2 regions of the Priestia sp. 40 genome follow, and region 2 is predicted to be linked to the other one. Evidence: predicted binding sites of a transcription regulator. Region 2 holds the regulator's gene; the other holds the start of a gene.
What was found. The regulator CtsR, encoded in region 2, represses protease genes until heat stress. The targets are predictions, from matches to a motif close to ATGGTCAATAAAGGTCAAACA.

Region 1 (9,670 bases), on a different contig from region 2:
CTTTCAACGTTTTTTTGTTCATCGTTAAAAGGCCTCCTTAAGTATTTATGGTACTAAGCAAGTAGGCTTCTATGTAATCATCAATCCACAAACCACCGTACATTTCATTTTATATATTGGCGCCTTTCTATATAAAGTGAAACTCCAGTTAGCTGTTTATGACGCTTTTTCATGTAGAAGCCAATACATAAATCAAGGAAGAGGGGGTATGCCCCTCTCTTCCTTAGCAAGTCTTATTATAGTCGTTCTATTTTCAGATATCCAATAAAAAAGGAAAGTCTAGTCGATTTCTGTCTTATTGAATCAAATAGAAGCGAATTTTAAGTTATTCTTATAGTCCTTTAGCAGCGATGTATTGAGCAAGGTCTACTACACGGTTAGAATATCCGCTCTCGTTATCGTACCAAGAGATAACTTTAACCATGTTACCTTCCATTACCATTGTAGATAATGCATCGATTGTAGAAGAGTTGATGTTACCATTGTAGTCACCAGATACTAGTGGCTCTTCGCTGTAACCAAGGATGCCTTTAAGATCGCCTTCAGCAGCTTCTTTAAGAGCGTTGTTTACATCTTCAACAGTTACTTCTTTGTCAAGTTCAGCAACTAAGTCTACTAAAGAAACGTTTGGAGTTGGAACACGCATAGCTCCACCGTTTAATTTACCTTTTAATTCAGGTAATACTAGAGATACAGCTTTAGCAGCACCAGTTGAAGTTGGGATGATGTTTTCAGCAGCTGCACGAGCACGACGGTAATCTTTGTGTGGTAAGTCTAAGATTTGTTGGTCGTTTGTGTAAGAGTGAACTGTTGTCATCATTCCGCGTTTAAGACCGAACTTGTCGTTTAACACTTTAGCAAATGGCGCTAAGCAGTTAGTTGTACAAGAAGCATTTGAAATTACGTTGTGGTTAGCTGCATCATATTTGTCTTCGTTAACACCCATTACGATTGTGATATCTTCATCAGATGCTGGAGCAGAGATAATTACTTTTTTAGCTCCTGCTTCTAAGTGTTTTGCAGCGTCAGCGCGTTTTGTGAAGAATCCAGTAGATTCAACAACGATTTCTACGCCTTGTTTGCCCCAAGATAATTGAGCTGGGTCACGTTCAGCAGAGATTTCGATTGTTTTACCGTTTACTACTAAGTTGCTACCATCTACTACTACTTCTGCATCTAATTTTCCGTGTACAGAATCATATTTTAAAAGGTGAGCAAGCATGTTAGCATCTGTTAAGTCGTTGATTGCTACTACTTCAACGTTATCATTTTTTAAAGCTGCGCGGAATACATTACGGCCGATACGACCAAATCCGTTAATACCAATTTTTACTGCCATGGGTATTTCCTCCTTGAATGTAAAAAGTATTTTTTATATGAGGGATTAATTAAAATCCCTTACTAACTCTTTTGCGGCGCCTTCATCTGTAATGAGAATCGAATCATGCGCTTGTTGCATAAACGCTTTAATTGCCTTTGCTTTTGATGAACCTCCTGCAACAGCAATAACACATTTATTGTTCTTTAAATCATCGAGTTGTATGCCAACTGTTTTAACTTTATGAACAACTTCGCCTTGATGATTAAAATAGTATCCAAATGCCTCACCTACAGCATGTCCATTTTTCACTTTTTCTAAGTCAGCTTGTGGTGTTTTACGGCGTTCTGCCATTGTCATAGCGTCTCCTATTCCGTGAACAACCATACCAGCGGACTTGATTAAATGAAGCATGTCTTTAATAGATGGCTCACCGATAATGGATCGGTATGCTTCATCACTAAGCTGATCTGGAACATGAAGCAAGCGATAGTGACTCATGGACTTTTCAGCCATCTTAGCACAAATCGTGTTTGCTTGGTTTTGTACATTTTCACCTAGCCCTCCGCGAGCAGGTACAAAAAGTACATCAGGGTGTTTTGAATCAGGTGTCATCATTTCCGCAACGGCGGCAAGCGTTGTACCACCTGTAACAGCAACGGTATTTTTTTCACCAACAAGGCGCTCCTTGATACACGAAACAGATGCTCGACCCATTTCATTTTTGACCCAAGGAGACTGATCACTATCTCCAGATACAACAACAACTTCTGATAAAGAAAACGCCTCTTTTAATGTTGTTTCCAATAATCGAAGTCCTGAAACTTCCTTCATTACTTCTTCTAATTCAGCTAGAAGTAGTTCTCCCTCGTTTGTAAGCGTCATCCCACTAGGGTAAATGTCAATCAAATCTTGTTCTTTTAAGAATGTTACTTCGCTTCGTAACACACGCTCTGTTAGCCCAAGGCTTACAGCTAAGTTTCTGCGGCCAATCGGCTGCATTAAACGTATGTATTGCAAGATTTGATAGCGCTTTTGCATAACTGAGAGAAGTTCAGGTAATAATTTTCGTTGTACTTCTATTAAAGAACGCATGTTAAAATCCCCTTAAGGCATAAACTTGCTGGACATATTTTGTCCCGTATAGACATATTATGTCCCACCTTGCGCAAAAAAATTCACCCTGCTACAAATTCTATTCTAACAGGAGTGAATCCTTTATTCAACTCATGTGTTGCCTATTTTTAAAAGTAAGCGTTTTCTTAATGGAATACCTGTTATTTTTCCATATTCCACTTCTTCTCCATCCATTTCTACTACAGGAATCGCAAGGTGATACTTTTCCAGCCACTCATCGTTTTTGTAAATATCTCGTTCAATAAGCTGAAAGGGAAACTCAGACTGCAGCTCTGCAAGCAGCTTCTTTGCATCATCGCATAAATGACAGCCATTTTTGATATACAGTACGACTTCCACATTCTCACTCCTTTACTGTGTGACAAAAAGTTTTCGTTGACTAGATGGTAGAACGTTTAATTGGTCTCGATATTTGGCTACCGTTCTTCTTGAAATAGTAACGTTATAATTGCTTTGCAAGACGTTAGCCAACTGCTGATCTGAAAGCGGACGCTGTTTGTTTTCTTCCGATACTAGCTTTTTAAGCAGTTCTTTTACGTGAGTTGTAGAAGTCGCTTCGTTGTTGCCCAGTTGAATGCTAGTTGAGAAAAAAGATTTCATTGAAAAGGTGCCAAAAGGCGTTTGAATATATTTGTGCCGAGTAGCACGGCTAATCGTTGATTCATGCACAGATGTTTGCTCCGCTACTTCCTTCATTGTTAAGGGCTTCAAATACGAAGGACCCTTTTTAAAAAATGCTTCTTGTTCAACGAGTAAGGTATTCATTAATGCGTTTAATGTATCTTTGCGTGTGTGTAAGCTTTTCATAATCCATTGAAATTCACGATATTTCTCTTGTAAATAAGAAAACATTTCTTGGTTTTGCCTATTTTTCAGCTGAAGTTTGTACTGTTCATTCACTGAAAGTCGAGGTTCCAAATCCTCATTTGCATAAGCAACGACATTTCCATCTTCAATTTTTACAATAAAATCCGGTACAATGAATCGTTCATTGGACTTCATATAAAACGATCCAGGACGAGGATTTAATTTCTTAATCTGTTCATGTAAGTGTTGAAGAGCTTCAAGTGAGATTTGACATAACTTTGAGATTTTCATCCATTTTTTATACGCAAATTCCTCAAAGTGATGTGTCAAAATTTGCTCTATTTTTTCTGTCCATTGATTATTCCTTTTTAATTGAAGCATTAAGCACTCTTGTAAACTTCTTGCCCCTACTCCTGCCGGGTCCATCTGCTGCACAAGCTGGAGAGCCTTTTCAACCTGCTCTTGATCTTGGCCCAGCTGGTTAGCAAGTATGATTAACTCATCGTGCAAATAGCCAGCATCATCCAGACTATGAATAACAAACTCAACGGCTGCCTGCTCACATTCATCTAATTTTAATAATGCGGATTGATTCATTAAATGTTCGTACAGCGTTTCTTTAGGAGCTGGTATACTGCTCATATAATCTGTTGAATCAGAAGTTGCATGATTTTTTTGATTGTGAGATGTATAGACGGGCAGCTCTGAAAAATCTATAAGCGGATTTTGAAGCGCCTGCTCATGTAAAAACGCTACAATATCCATCGATGAATATTGTAAAAGAGAAATAGCTTGTGATAATTCTTTTGACATCGTCAGCTTTAACGACTGCTGCTGAAATAATCCAATCTCCATTATTTCTCCCCTCCCCTTCATCTATTTTACTATAAAAACGCTTTCAAAGAGCATGTAACTATTTTTTATATGTAATTTTTTCATCAAAAAATCTCCGTCAACCTTTGTTAACGAAGCGGTTCATCCTACTTTTAATTACTAACCATCAAATAAGTAATAGAGCTATACACCTTTATAACTTTTCATTATAATTCGCACCGACCACATGATCCGAGTAATAATCCGACATGACGTTTTCTTCGTCATGTCGAATTTTCTGCATTTGTATAATATATAGAAGAATTGCTTATTGAATAGTTTGTGCCATTTGCATAAACTTGTCCAAGTTTTCTTCATCATTTTTCGTAAAAATGGTTAGCTTCATTGGTTTCTTTCCTTTAACTAACACGGCATTTACCGTATGATCGCCAGATGTGGCTTCATACCAAACAGAATCTTTGAAGATTCCATTCTCTTCAAGATTCTTTTTCTCTGCTGCATTTTTATTAACTGCTGCTGCCGTTTGTTTAACAGATTGAGCAGCGTCGTCCAGCGATGCTTCTGATGAAAGCATTTCAATACGCATAAATTGAGAATCATCTGAAGTTAATACTAACGCATCTTTTCCTGGTTCTTCACCCGTTAGTTGATAACCGTCCATTACTTGAATAGAATAATCTTGTTCTGGGCTTTTTGTTAGTTTTGTTTCTGAAGAAGACGTTGACTGTCCATCTTCCGCTGTTTCGCTAGTTGATGATTGACTTCCTGAAGGTTTGGCTGAGACCTCAGAAGAATCCGCATCTTTTTTCGAATTTTCTTTTGCAGCGCCTGATGTTTGATCAGATTTAGAAGCTGTATCCTGCTGAACATTTTCTGCTTGATCATTAGACTTCGGCTGAGCAGAATCTTCGTTCGTCCCGCATGCAGACAGCAATAGTGCTACCGATGCACTGACAATGAAAAGTTTGTTTATATATTTCATATTTATTCCTCCTCCGTGTTTCTTTTCCTTATATACTGTTTTATAGTATTCTGACAAATTCCGCAACCGGTACAATGGAATTAATTTCTTGCTTCCTTACGCGTATAAAGGATTACAGAAGAAAAATAAATATTGTTTTTTGAGAATATGAGCCTTTTTACTCAAAATAAAAAACGCTGCGTAATCCGCAACGTTTTAAGACGCCCTCGACAGGATTCGAACCCACCCTAAGAGAACCGGAATCTCTTGTGCTATCCACTACACTACGAGGGCATATTTGTCACAACTTCCATTATAGGAGAGAAAACTTCTCTTTTCAATAGAATACTACGTTTATTTTTTTTAGAAGGGGGAAAAATTTTAATAATGTCAAAGAGGAATACATAGTCTTTTAAGCGAATATGTGTAGTAGAGGTTCTTTTGTTTGACCTTTATTGACCATACGTGTATTATAGGTACATAACAAATTATTCTTGTTAAGGAGGAATTTAATATGAACTTAATTCCTACAGTTATTGAACAAACAAACCGTGGTGAACGTGCTTATGACATTTATTCACGTTTATTAAAAGACCGCATTATTATTTTAGGTAGTGCTATTGACGATAATGTAGCTAACTCAATCGTTTCTCAGCTTCTATTCTTAGCTGCTGAAGACCCAGAAAAAGACATCTCACTTTATATCAACAGTCCAGGTGGCTCTATTACAGCTGGAATGGCTATCTACGATACGATGCAATTCATTAAGCCAAAAGTTTCTACAATTTGTATCGGTATGGCTGCATCAATGGGTGCTTTCTTACTGGCTGCTGGCGAAAAGGGCAAACGTTTTGCTCTTCCAAACAGCGAAGTAATGATTCATCAACCTCTTGGTGGTGCTCAAGGACAAGCTACTGAAATCGAAATTGCGGCAAAACGTATTCTATTCTTACGTGAAAAACTAAATTCAATTTTAGCTGAGCGTACAGGTCAACCGTTAGAAGTGCTACAACGTGATACAGATCGTGATAATTTCATGACTGCTGAACGCGCTTTAGAATACGGTCTAATTGACAAAGTATTAGAAAACGACCCTAAATAAGAAAAAAGCCTTTCCCACTTTGGGAAAGGCTTTTTTATGCATCGTTCTCTACGTAAGCTACTAACGCATCCATTGCTTCTTTTTCATCTACCCCTTCAACAATGAGCGTAATAAGAGACCCATTATTAATCGCTAAGCTCATTAACCCCATGATACTTTTAGCGTTGACTACTTTCTCATCTTTCTTCAAGTACACATCAGATGTAAAACGAGTTGCTTCTTGCACAAATAGTGCCGCAACACGAGCCTGTAATCCCGTTTTTAATTTTACTTCTACTTGTTTTTCCATGATAAAATCCTCCCCCTTGCAATTCCCCTTATGTGACTGGCTGACCGGCGCGAAGCTTGTCTGCTATTTGGTCAATTTTACGCAACCGATGGTTAATGCCCGATTTGCTAATTTGACCTCCAGATACCATCTCACCAAGCTCCTTTAACGTGACGTCTTGGTATTCCACACGCAAACGAGCAATTTCTCTTAGCTTTTCTGGTAAGATATCTAATCCAGCTGTTTCATCAATATAACGAATGTTTTCCACTTGACGAATAGCCGCTCCGATCGTTTTATTTAAGTTAGCTGTTTCACAATTAACTAAGCGATTAACGGAATTCCGCATATCTCGGACGATTCTTACATCCTCAAACCGTAAAAGAGCGTTATGGGCTCCAATGATATTGAGAAACTCCGTAATTTTCTCAGCTTCTTTCAAATAGTTAATATAGCCTTTTTTCCGTTCTAATGTTTTACTATTTAATTGAAATTCGTTCATTAAATTGCATAAAGCTTCGTTGTGCTCTTCATACAATGAAAAGATTTCAAGATGGTATGATGATGTCTCTGGGTTATTAATAGAACCGCCGGCTAAAAATGCGCCTCTTAAGTAGGATCGCTTACAGCATTTCTTTTGTACTAGCTCTGGTGAAATACGATGTGTAAAGGTGAATCCTTCTTCTACAATTTTCAAGTCTTCCAAAAGCATTCTCGTTTTCTCTACTAATCGAACAATATATACATTGTTTTTCTTCAAGCGCATTTTCTTACGCACAAGCAGTTCTACTGACACATCATAATTTTTCTTAAGCAGGACATAAATGCGCCGAGCAATCGCTGCATTTTCTGTTTGAACATCAACCGTGAATTTTTTATTCGAAAAAGAAAGTGAACCATTCATTCGAATTAATGCAGAAAGCTCTGCTTTTGCACAGCAATCTTTGACTTCTAAATTCGTTAACTCTTTTTTTGTTTCTGATGCAAATGACATAACTTCACCTCCAATCTACATACGGAAATAGTGTTAAACACCCGTATTGGCTTTACCTTGCAGCGATGTCAGCATAGAATACACAAGCTTTGCTACTTTTTTTGTATCATGCCTAATTACGCTGCCGTCATATTGAATAATTTGATCTTCAATCACTTCTAACCCTAACTTTAGCAATACTTCACGATCATATTCTACAGGCTGAGCCTGCTCTACTTGATATTTCTTTTTCAAAGGTGCTGGAATAGGTGCATTATTGACGATAATCGCATCTAAAAATGCACACGGCATATGATTGTAAAGCGCTTTAATATGATCACTTGCCTTAAAACCTAATGTCTCACCTGGCTGCGTCATCACATTGCATACGTACACTTTCTTTGCTTTTGTCGAACAAAGCTCGTTACAAATATCTTGCACCAGTAAATTCGGCAAAATACTTGTATAAAGACTTCCGGGCCCCAATACAATTAAATCAGCGCGTCGAATAGCTTTTATTGTCTCGACAAGCGGTTTCACATCGGCAGGCGATAAAAACACTTTATTAATTTTTTTATTAACTTCTGGAATTTTTGATTCACCTGTTACGATGGATCCATCTTGCATCTCCGCATGCAGCACGACACTTTGATTAGCTGCTGGAAGTACTTTCCCTCTGACGTTTAGTACTTTGCTCATTTCTCGTATAGCATGCACAAAATCGCCAGTAATAGACGTCATAGCTGCAAGCAACAAATTGCCAAGAGAATGGCCTGTAAGCTCATTTCCTGTATCAAATCGATGCTGAAAAAGCTCTTCAACTAGTGGCTCTACATCAGATAAAGCAACTAGCACATTTCGAATATCACCAGGAGCAGGGATTTCAAGTTCATCGCGCAATCGGCCAGAACTTCCCCCGTCGTCTGCTACGGTTACGATAGCTGTAAGATCAAGAGGGTATTCTTTCAACCCTCTTAACAGCACTGGTAAACCCGTTCCTCCCCCAATGACGACAACTTTTGGAAGCTGTTCACTGCTCATCTATGATTTTCCTTTCTCCTCTCAATGTCACGATGAGAAATATGAGTTTTGTATTCATTCTGGAAATGGTGACCTAAATATTCAGCTAATGTGACGGAGCGATGCTGTCCGCCTGTACATCCTATAGCAATGACCAGCTGGCTTTTACCTTCTCGCTTGTACTGTGGAAGCATAAATGAAAGCAAGTCTACTACCTTTTCAATGAACTTTTGAGTTTCCGTCCATTTTAATACGTAAGAAGAAACCTCCTCTTCAAGCCCTGTTTTAGGACGCATATGGTCAATGTAGTGAGGGTTTGGCAAAAAGCGCACGTCAAAGACTAAATCAGCGTCAATAGGCACCCCGTATTTAAAACCAAATGACATCACATTAACAGTAAAAACCTGTGAAGCGTGCGAAGAAAACTGAGTTAAAATCTTTTCTCTAAGCTCTCTTGGCTTTAACTCTGATGTCTCATAAATAAGCTGAGCTCTTCCCTTTAACTCCTCAAGCAGCTCCCGTTCCATACCAATTCCTTCTAACGGTAAACCCGAAGGAGCTAGCGGATGTGAACGTCTCGTTTCTTTGTAGCGCGTCACCAGTACAGAATCTTTTGCATCTAAAAATAAAATTTGTGGCGTGACCCACGTTGTTTCACTCATGTTATCCAATGCTTCAAATAGGCTTTCAAAAAACTCTCTGCCTCGCAAATCCATAACAAGAGCAACTTTATTCATTTTATTCCCTGACTCTTTCATGAGTTCTAAAAATTTCGGTAGCAATGTAGGGGGTAAATTATCTACACAAAAGAACCCTAAATCTTCAAAACTCTGAATTGCTACTGTTTTTCCTGCACCTGACATTCCAGTAATAATTACTAATTGAATATCGCTTACAGACCCAGTACTCATTTTCCATCCCCCTCAATCTATGCATACATGTCTATTTATCATTAACAAGGATCAATTCGATAAGATAATAACTCGAAATCCGTTGTATACGTAAAGTTGCCATAAATAACACCCGACCCTTTTGCTACATAATCGATAATGTGATGATCTCCCGGTGCCATCGGCAATTCACTTACTTCACTCAAATTATGCCAACCGAGTTTGCCTTCTTCTGATTCTAGCACATTTGTCCCATCAAAATCTGTAGCAAAAAAAGTAAACATCATCCATTCAGATGAAATTTGATCGTTTTCTTTCATCGTAAAAGTAAAGATACCTTTTACAGTGGGATTTTTCAAA
Region 2 (9,670 bases):
AGCACGGCGCACAGCTTTTGCAACTGCTTTTACCGCTTCTTCTTGCCCAATTACACGAGAGTGAAGAATCTCTTCCATGTTCAGCAGTCTTTCTGTCTCTTCCTGTGCCAGTTTAGAGACCGGTACACCCGTCCAGCTAGATACCACCATCGCAATATCTTCTACGGTTACAGCTGAGTTTTCCTTACCTTGCTGCTCTTTCCAAATTTTCTTTGTGTCTTCTAATTCTTCGCGTAGGCGTTGTTCTGTATCGCGTAAAGATGCTGCTTTTTCAAATTCTTGACTTTGAACAGACGCATCTTTTTCATTGCGTACTGATTCTAATTTTTGCTCTAATTCCTTTAAATTTGGCGGCGTTGTAAATGAACGTAAACGCACTTTTGAACCAGCTTCATCAATTAAATCGATTGCTTTATCCGGTAAGAAACGATCTGAAATGTAGCGATCTGATAGTTTCACCGCTTGCTCGATTGCCTCATCAGAAATAGATACTCGGTGATGCGCTTCATAACGGTCACGAAGCCCTTTTAAGATTTGAATAGACTCTTCCAACGTTGGTTCATCCACTTGAATTGGCTGGAAGCGACGCTCTAGCGCTGCATCTTTTTCAATGTATTTTCTGTATTCATCTAAAGTCGTAGCACCGATACACTGAAGTTCTCCACGAGCAAGAGACGGTTTTAAAATATTAGAAGCATCGATAGCTCCCTCTGCGCCACCAGCACCAATTAATGTGTGTAACTCATCGATAAAGAGAATGATATTACCTGCTTGACGAATTTCATCCATTACTTTCTTCAGGCGATCTTCAAATTCTCCGCGATATTTTGTACCAGCCACGACCGTTCCCATATCCAAAGTCATAACGCGTTTGTCACGTAAAATTTCTGGAACTTCATTGTTGACGATTTGCTGAGCCAAACCTTCAGCGATTGCCGTTTTACCAACACCTGGCTCCCCAATTAATACAGGATTGTTTTTTGTACGTCGGCTTAACACTTCAATAACACGCTGAATTTCTTTCCCACGTCCGATAACAGGGTCTAAGCTTCCTTCGCGCGCTACAACTGTTAAATCGCGTGCTAAGCTGTCTAGCGTAGGTGTATTGGCATTTGAAGAGCCTCCGCCTTGATGACTTGAAGCAGCTTCATTGCTACCTAATAAATGAAGTACTTGCTGACGAGCTTTATTTAGGCTAACACCTAGATTATTTAAAACGCGTGCTGCAACGCCTTCACCTTCACGAATTAAGCCTAGTAAGATATGTTCTGTTCCTACATAAGAATGACCAAGCTTTCGGGCTTCATCCATTGAAAGTTCAATGACTTTTTTCGCTCGAGGTGTATAATGAATGGTCTGCGTTAATTCTTGGCCTCTGCCAATTAATGCTTCCACTTCTTTTTGAATTTTTTCAGTGCTTAGGCCTAGAGCGGAAAGAGCTTTTGCTGCAATTCCTTCACCTTCACGAACGATGCCTAATAAAATGTGCTCCGTTCCAATGTTGTTGTGACCTAGGCGTAGTGCTTCTTCCTGTGCTAAAGCTAATACTTTTTGTGCGCGCTCTGTAAATCTACCAAACATCATATAATCGTCACCCTCCACGTTTAATTTGTGTTTTTATTTATAGTGAGACGTTCTCGAATTAAGGTGGCTCTTTTAATGTCACGTTCTTGAGGCTTTAGGGGCCCTCCCGAATACTTTTGTAAAAAGCCTGGCTGCGTCATAATGATAAGTTCATTCAATATATTTTGACTCAGTCCTTTTATATACCCTAAATCGATTCCTAATCGAACATCTGATAAACATTGTGAAGCTTCTTTGGACTCAATAATACGGCTATTGGCCAATACTCCATATGAACGATACACTCGATCTTCTAACTCTACATGAGATGTTTTAAACAGCGCGTCTCGTGCAGAGTGCTCTTGTGTAATTAACTGCTGTACGACACTATTTAAATCTGCCACAATATCTTCTTCAGATTTCCCTAGGGTTATCTGATTAGAAATTTGAAAGATATTCCCTAAAGCTTCGCTACCTTCTCCATAAATTCCTCTCACCACTAAGCCGAGCTGGTTAATAGCGGGAATAATACGATGAATTTGACGGGTCATCACTAAAGCCGGCAGATGCATCATCACAGATGCACGTAGCCCAGTACCCACATTTGTGGGACAGCTGGTTAAATACCCTCTATTTTCATCAAACGCATAATCTACGTATTTCTCAATCCAATTATCTACTTCATTCGCTGTGCTTAAAGCTTCAGATAATTGAAGGCCTGGAAATAAACATTGTATGCGTAAATGATCTTCTTCATTAACCATAATACTCAAATCTTCTTTTTCTGATAAAAAACAAGCTCCGTTGTTATCTCCTTCAGCCAAGTTAGGACTGATAAGATGCTTTTCAACCAACACTTGCTTTTGAAGAGGCTGTAATTCGTTCATCTTTAGTAAATGCAAATTCCACTGATTGGTGTTCTCGCTTTTTTGAAAAACTTGCTCGAATACTCGAACCACTTCAACTGCTTGTTCTTTAGAAAAGAGAGTTGGAAAAAGATAATGAGTTAAATTTCGAGCCAGCCTGATTCGACTGCTTAGAACAATATCTGAATTCGAAGCTTCTTGACGCATCCAAGAGCTTACAGGCTGGGAAAAGAACAAATCCTGGGACATGAATTACGCTTCCTCCTCTCTCGATTCGTTCATCTTCTTTTCTAGTAATCGAATGTGATCTCGGAGTTCCGCTGCTTTCTCAAACTCCTCTTTTTCGATATACTCTTTTAAGTTCAATCTTAATGCCTGTAATTCCTTTTTTAAATGAAGATTACTTGCAATTCTTGCTGGTATTTTTCCATGATGTAGATAATTACCTCCATGCAGCCTCTTCAAGAAAGGAATAAGAGGTCGCTCAAATGTTTTGTAGCAATCTGCACATCCAAACCTGCCGATTTTAGCAAATTTTTGATATGTCATGCCACAAGTAGGACAAGAAAGAATCTCCTGACTTTGTTTCTTATAATTTTCAGTTACTGCTGGATCTAGGTTAAGTAGGCCAGCTAGTAAGTTATTGATCGAAAAACCTTGCTGATTTGAAAAAGAAAATGTATCTCCATTTTCTGAAGCGCACTGTTCACATACATGCATCTCCGTCTTTTCACCATTAATAATTTTTGTGAAGTGAAGAGTTGCAGGTCTCGTTTCACATTGCTGACAAATCATCCTGTCATCACTCCCTGTTCTAAATAAAATAGATCATGAGCTTATCGGTAGCGTAATGAATTAAGCATTGCTTTTAAAAGATTAGCCCTTAGCTCATCACGATAAGGAAGTTCAATATTAATAACTGAACGATTGATAACACTCAACATGATTTTTGCTTCTCGTTCTGTGATGACTTTTTCTTCAACTAACCTAATAATGACGTTTTCAGCACTTACTTGTGAAATTTCATTTTGAATCATCTCAATTACTTGCTGAAACAAATCCGCTGCATCATGCATTTTTACTTTGGCAATACGAATAAAGCCGCCGCCGCCTCGCTTACTTTCTACAAGATAACCTCTCTCAACTGTAAAACGGGTATTGATAACGTAATTAATTTGCGACGGAACGCATTGAAATTTATCAGCAATCTCACTGCGCCTTATTTCAACAATTTCTCTTTCACTTAATTCAAGTACTTGTTTTAAATACTGTTCGATAATGTCAGAGATATTTGGCACGCTGCCCCCTCCTTCTGACTTTGACTATATTTGACCTTAATTTAAATATAAAAGGAAACGAAAAAATTTTCAACTATGTACTATTAAAGTTTATTCTTTACTTTTATCGTTGCCACTAAAATTTATTTCAAAACCTGCAAATCGTGAATTTTATTGTTCTTACTATACTTTTTCATAAAACAAATAAATTGTAAACAAAAAAGGACTAGCTAAAATAGCTAGTCCTTTTTCAGGTGCCTGGCAACGTCCTACTCTCACAGGGACAAAGTCCCAACTACCATTGGCGCTAAAGAGCTTAACTTCCGTGTTCGGTATGGGAACGGGTGTGACCTCTTCGCTATCGCCACCAGACAAGAGATTGCTCTCTCAAAACTAGATAACAGTTTGCTGAGTAAAGCTTACGCTTTTAAAAGTTTGGTTAAGTCCTCGATCGATTAGTATCAGTCAGCTACACATGTCGCCACGCTTCCACCTCTGACCTATCAACCTGATCATCTTTCAGGGATCTTACTAGCTTGCGCTATGGGAAATCTCATCTTGAGGGGGGCTTCATGCTTAGATGCTTTCAGCACTTATCCCGTCCACACATAGCTACCCAGCGATGCCTTTGGCAAGACAACTGGTACACCAGCGGTGTGTCCATCCCGGTCCTCTCGTACTAAGGACAGCTCCTCTCAAATTTCCTACGCCCACGACGGATAGGGACCGAACTGTCTCACGACGTTCTGAACCCAGCTCGCGTACCGCTTTAATGGGCGAACAGCCCAACCCTTGGGACCGACTACAGCCCCAGGATGCGATGAGCCGACATCGAGGTGCCAAACCTCCCCGTCGATGTGGACTCTTGGGGGAGATAAGCCTGTTATCCCCGGGGTAGCTTTTATCCGTTGAGCGATGGCCCTTCCATGCGGAACCACCGGATCACTAAGCCCGACTTTCGTCCCTGCTCGACTTGTAGGTCTCGCAGTCAAGCTCCCTTGTGCCTTTACACTCTACGAATGATTTCCAACCATTCTGAGGGAACCTTTGGGCGCCTCCGTTACATTTTAGGAGGCGACCGCCCCAGTCAAACTGCCCACCTGACACTGTCTCCCGGCCCGATCAGGGCCGCGGGTTAGAATTTCAATACAGCCAGGGTAGTATCCCACCGACGCCTCCACCGAAGCTAGCGCTCCGGCTTCTCAGGCTCCTACCTATCCTGTACAAGCTGTACCAAAATTCAATATCAGGCTACAGTAAAGCTCCACGGGGTCTTTCCGTCCTGTCGCGGGTAACCTGCATCTTCACAGGTACTATAATTTCACCGAGTCTCTCGTTGAGACAGTGCCCAGATCGTTACGCCTTTCGTGCGGGTCGGAACTTACCCGACAAGGAATTTCGCTACCTTAGGACCGTTATAGTTACGGCCGCCGTTTACTGGGGCTTCGATTCAGAGCTTCTCCCAAAGGATAACCCCTCCTCTTAACCTTCCAGCACCGGGCAGGCGTCAGCCCCTATACTTCGCCTTGCGGCTTCGCAGAGACCTGTGTTTTTGCTAAACAGTCGCCTGGGCCTATTCACTGCGGCTCTCTCGGGCTATACACCCTACCAGAGCACCCCTTCTCCCGAAGTTACGGGGTCATTTTGCCGAGTTCCTTAACGAGAGTTCTCTCGATCACCTTAGGATTCTCTCCTCGCCTACCTGTGTCGGTTTGCGGTACGGGCACCTCCCGCCTCGCTAGAGGCTTTTCTTGGCAGTGTGGAATCAGGAACTTCGGTACTATAGTTCCCTCGTCATCACAGCTCAGCATTTATGATGAGCGGATTTGCCTACTCATCAGCCTAACTGCTTGAACGCGCATATCCAGCAGCGCGCTTACCCTATCCTACTGCGTCCCCCCATTACTCAAACGGCGGGGAGGTGGTACAGGAATATCAACCTGTTGGCCATCGCCTACGCTTTTCAGCCTCGGCTTAGGTCCCGACTAACCCTGAGCGGACGAGCCTTCCTCAGGAAACCTTAGGCATTCGGTGGACAAGATTCTCACTTGTCTTTCGCTACTCATACCGGCATTCTCACTTCTAAGCGCTCCACCAGTCCTTACGGTCTGACTTCGCTGCACTTAGAACGCTCTCCTACCACTGACATCAAAGATGTCAATCCACAGCTTCGGTGATACGTTTAGCCCCGGTACATTTTCGGCGCAGAGTCACTCGACCAGTGAGCTATTACGCACTCTTTAAATGGTGGCTGCTTCTAAGCCAACATCCTGGTTGTCTAAGCAACTCCACATCCTTTTCCACTTAACGTATACTTGGGGACCTTAGCTGGTGGTCTGGGCTGTTTCCCTTTTGACTACGGATCTTATCACTCGCAGTCTGACTCCCATGGATAAGTCTTTGGCATTCGGAGTTTGACTGAATTCGGTAACCCGTTGGGGGCCCCTAGTCCAATCAGTGCTCTACCTCCAAGACTCTCACAACATGAGGCTAGCCCTAAAGCTATTTCGGAGAGAACCAGCTATCTCCAGGTTCGATTGGAATTTCTCCGCTACCCACACCTCATCCCCGCACTTTTCAACGTGCGTGGGTTCGGGCCTCCATTCAGTGTTACCTGAACTTCACCCTGGACATGGGTAGATCACCTGGTTTCGGGTCTACAACCACATACTAAACGCCCTATTCAGACTCGCTTTCGCTACGGCTCCGCCTTATCAGCTTAACCTTGCATGGGATCGTAACTCGCCGGTTCATTCTACAAAAGGCACGCCATCACCCGTTAACGGGCTCTGACTACTTGTAGGCACACGGTTTCAGGATCTCTTTCACTCCCCTTCCGGGGTGCTTTTCACCTTTCCCTCACGGTACTGGTTCACTATCGGTCACTAGGTAGTATTTAGCCTTGGGAGATGGTCCTCCCAGCTTCCGACGGAATTTCACGTGTTCCGCCGTACTCAGGATCCACTCAAGAGGGAACGAAGTTTCAACTACAGGGTTGTTACCTTCTTCGACGGACCTTTCCAGGTCGCTTCATTTACTTCGTTCCTTTGTAACTCCGTATAGAGTGTCCTACAACCCCAAGAGGCAAGCCTCTTGGTTTGGGCTAATTCCGTTTCGCTCGCCGCTACTCAGGAAATCGCATTTGCTTTCTCTTCCTCCGGGTACTTAGATGTTTCAGTTCCCCGGGTCTGCCTTCAATATCCTATGTATTCAGATAAAGATACTGTTCCATTACGAACAGTGGGTTTCCCCATTCGGAAATCTCCGGATCAAAGCTCACTTACAGCTCCCCGAAGCATATCGGTGTTAGTCCCGTCCTTCATCGGCTCCTAGTGCCAAGGCATTCACCGTGCGCCCTTTCTAACTTAACCATTAGCGAATAAATGGTACAACATATTGTTGTGTTATTTATTGGTTTGATTAAAGAAAAGTTTCACTTTTCCTCAGCAATTACTGTTATCTAGTTTTCAAAGAACAATCGCAACCAAAATTCTTCTTATCTAATTAAGAAGAAAGTAGTGTGCTTTCTATAATTGAGAGATTGAACTCTCAAAACTGAACAAAGTGTCAAAACGTACGTCTTATAAAAATCCTTAGAAAGGAGGTGATCCAGCCGCACCTTCCGATACGGCTACCTTGTTACGACTTCACCCCAATCATCTGTCCCACCTTAGGCGGCTAGCTCCTTACGGTTACTCCACCGACTTCGGGTGTTACAAACTCTCGTGGTGTGACGGGCGGTGTGTACAAGGCCCGGGAACGTATTCACCGCGGCATGCTGATCCGCGATTACTAGCGATTCCAGCTTCATGTAGGCGAGTTGCAGCCTACAATCCGAACTGAGAATGGTTTTATGGGATTGGCTTGACCTCGCGGTCTTGCAGCCCTTTGTACCATCCATTGTAGCACGTGTGTAGCCCAGGTCATAAGGGGCATGATGATTTGACGTCATCCCCACCTTCCTCCGGTTTGTCACCGGCAGTCACCTTAGAGTGCCCAACTAAATGCTGGCAACTAAGATCAAGGGTTGCGCTCGTTGCGGGACTTAACCCAACATCTCACGACACGAGCTGACGACAACCATGCACCACCTGTCACTCTGTCCCCCGAAGGGGAACGCTCTATCTCTAGAGTTGTCAGAGGATGTCAAGACCTGGTAAGGTTCTTCGCGTTGCTTCGAATTAAACCACATGCTCCACCGCTTGTGCGGGCCCCCGTCAATTCCTTTGAGTTTCAGTCTTGCGACCGTACTCCCCAGGCGGAGTGCTTAATGCGTTAGCTGCAGCACTAAAGGGCGGAAACCCTCTAACACTTAGCACTCATCGTTTACGGCGTGGACTACCAGGGTATCTAATCCTGTTTGCTCCCCACGCTTTCGCGCCTCAGCGTCAGTTACAGACCAAAAAGCCGCCTTCGCCACTGGTGTTCCTCCACATCTCTACGCATTTCACCGCTACACGTGGAATTCCGCTTTTCTCTTCTGCACTCAAGTTCCCCAGTTTCCAATGACCCTCCACGGTTGAGCCGTGGGCTTTCACATCAGACTTAAGAAACCGCCTGCGCGCGCTTTACGCCCAATAATTCCGGATAACGCTTGCCACCTACGTATTACCGCGGCTGCTGGCACGTAGTTAGCCGTGGCTTTCTGGTTAGGTACCGTCAAGGTACAAGCAGTTACTCTTGTACTTGTTCTTCCCTAACAACAGAGTTTTACGACCCGAAAGCCTTCATCACTCACGCGGCGTTGCTCCGTCAGACTTTCGTCCATTGCGGAAGATTCCCTACTGCTGCCTCCCGTAGGAGTCTGGGCCGTGTCTCAGTCCCAGTGTGGCCGATCACCCTCTCAGGTCGGCTATGCATCGTTGCCTTGGTGAGCCGTTACCTCACCAACTAGCTAATGCACCGCGGGCCCATCTGTAAGTGATAGCCGAAACCATCTTTCAATCATCTCCCATGAAGGAGAAGATCCTATCCGGTATTAGCTTCGGTTTCCCGAAGTTATCCCAGTCTTACAGGCAGGTTGCCCACGTGTTACTCACCCGTCCGCCGCTAACGTCATAGAAGCAAGCTTCTAATCAGTTCGCTCGACTTGCATGTATTAGGCACGCCGCCAGCGTTCATCCTGAGCCAGGATCAAACTCTCCGAAGAAATGTTTGACTTGCTCAATTTAAAAAATAAAAATTAACGTTGACGTTTGTCGCTTTGTTCAGTTTTCAAAGTTCAACCGCCGCTCTTAAGCGACTTTACTATCTTATCAAGTTATCAACGTAATGTCAACAACTTTTTTTATTTCTTTTTGTTGTTTTCGCTTATCTGCGTTAGCAACAGATATAAATATACCAAATCGTTTTCATAAAAACAAGAGGTAAATTAAAAGTTTAAATTTTCTAATATTAACACCTAAAAAAAGATGGCCGTAGCCATCTCTTTTTTTAGCGTTGACGCATATGTGGGAATAATAGTACATCACGGATTGACGGTGCATTTGTTAGTAACATAACAAGGCGGTCAATACCGATTCCTAGACCACCTGTAGGTGGCATACCGTATTCTAATGCCTCAATGAAGTCATCATCCATCTCATGTGCTTCATCGTTTCCTTGTTCTTTCTCTTTCAACTGAGCTTCAAAGCGCTCACGTTGGTCAATTGGATCATTTAGCTCTGTAAATGCGTTCGCGTGTTCACGCGCAACAATAAACAGCTCAAAACGGTCAGTAAAACGCGGATCTTCCGCATTTTTCTTAGCAAGTGGAGAGATTTCTACAGGATGTCCGTAAATGAACGTCGGTTGAATTAACTGCTCTTCTACTTTTTGTTCAAAGAATTCATTTACAATATGTCCATATTGCATATGTTCAGTGATTTCTACCCCGTGTTCTTTTGCTAAAGCACGAGCTTCTTCAACAGATGTTTCTCCCCAGAAGTCTACGCCCGTATATTGTTTAATAGCATCGACCATATG

Region 1: clpP (ATP-dependent Clp endopeptidase proteolytic subunit ClpP) is a predicted target of CtsR. The motif match lies at 5,500-5,520, and genes of this name have one in related genera.

The regions. Positions count from the first base shown of each region.
Region 1 is NZ_JBMPZA010000005.1:1,696,672-1,706,341, forward strand. Features, by position in the region: gene ACO1DI_RS09945 (phosphoglycerate kinase) at 1-22, opposite strand, end outside; gene gap (type I glyceraldehyde-3-phosphate dehydrogenase) at 332-1,339, opposite strand; gene ACO1DI_RS09955 (sugar-binding transcriptional regulator) at 1,385-2,413, opposite strand; gene ACO1DI_RS09960 (glutaredoxin family protein) at 2,546-2,794, opposite strand; gene rpoN (RNA polymerase factor sigma-54) at 2,807-4,117, opposite strand; gene ACO1DI_RS09970 (hypothetical protein) at 4,404-5,078, opposite strand; tRNA gene ACO1DI_RS09975 (tRNA-Arg) at 5,280-5,351, opposite strand; gene clpP (ATP-dependent Clp endopeptidase proteolytic subunit ClpP) at 5,572-6,159, shown strand; gene ACO1DI_RS09985 (HPr family phosphocarrier protein) at 6,194-6,448, opposite strand; gene whiA (DNA-binding protein WhiA) at 6,477-7,421, opposite strand; gene ACO1DI_RS09995 (gluconeogenesis factor YvcK family protein) at 7,455-8,441, opposite strand; gene rapZ (RNase adapter RapZ) at 8,438-9,331, opposite strand; gene ACO1DI_RS10005 (8-oxo-dGTP diphosphatase) at 9,373-9,670, opposite strand, start outside.
Region 2 is NZ_JBMPZA010000023.1:136,300-145,969, forward strand. Features, by position in the region: gene clpC (ATP-dependent protease ATP-binding subunit ClpC) at 1-1,584, opposite strand, end outside; gene ACO1DI_RS24135 (protein arginine kinase) at 1,605-2,678, opposite strand; gene ACO1DI_RS24140 (UvrB/UvrC motif-containing protein) at 2,682-3,224, opposite strand; gene ACO1DI_RS24145 (CtsR family transcriptional regulator) at 3,266-3,727, opposite strand; rRNA gene rrf (5S ribosomal RNA) at 3,963-4,078, opposite strand; rRNA gene ACO1DI_RS24155 (23S ribosomal RNA) at 4,142-7,077, opposite strand; rRNA gene ACO1DI_RS24160 (16S ribosomal RNA) at 7,304-8,855, opposite strand; gene lysS (lysine--tRNA ligase) at 9,140-9,670, opposite strand, start outside.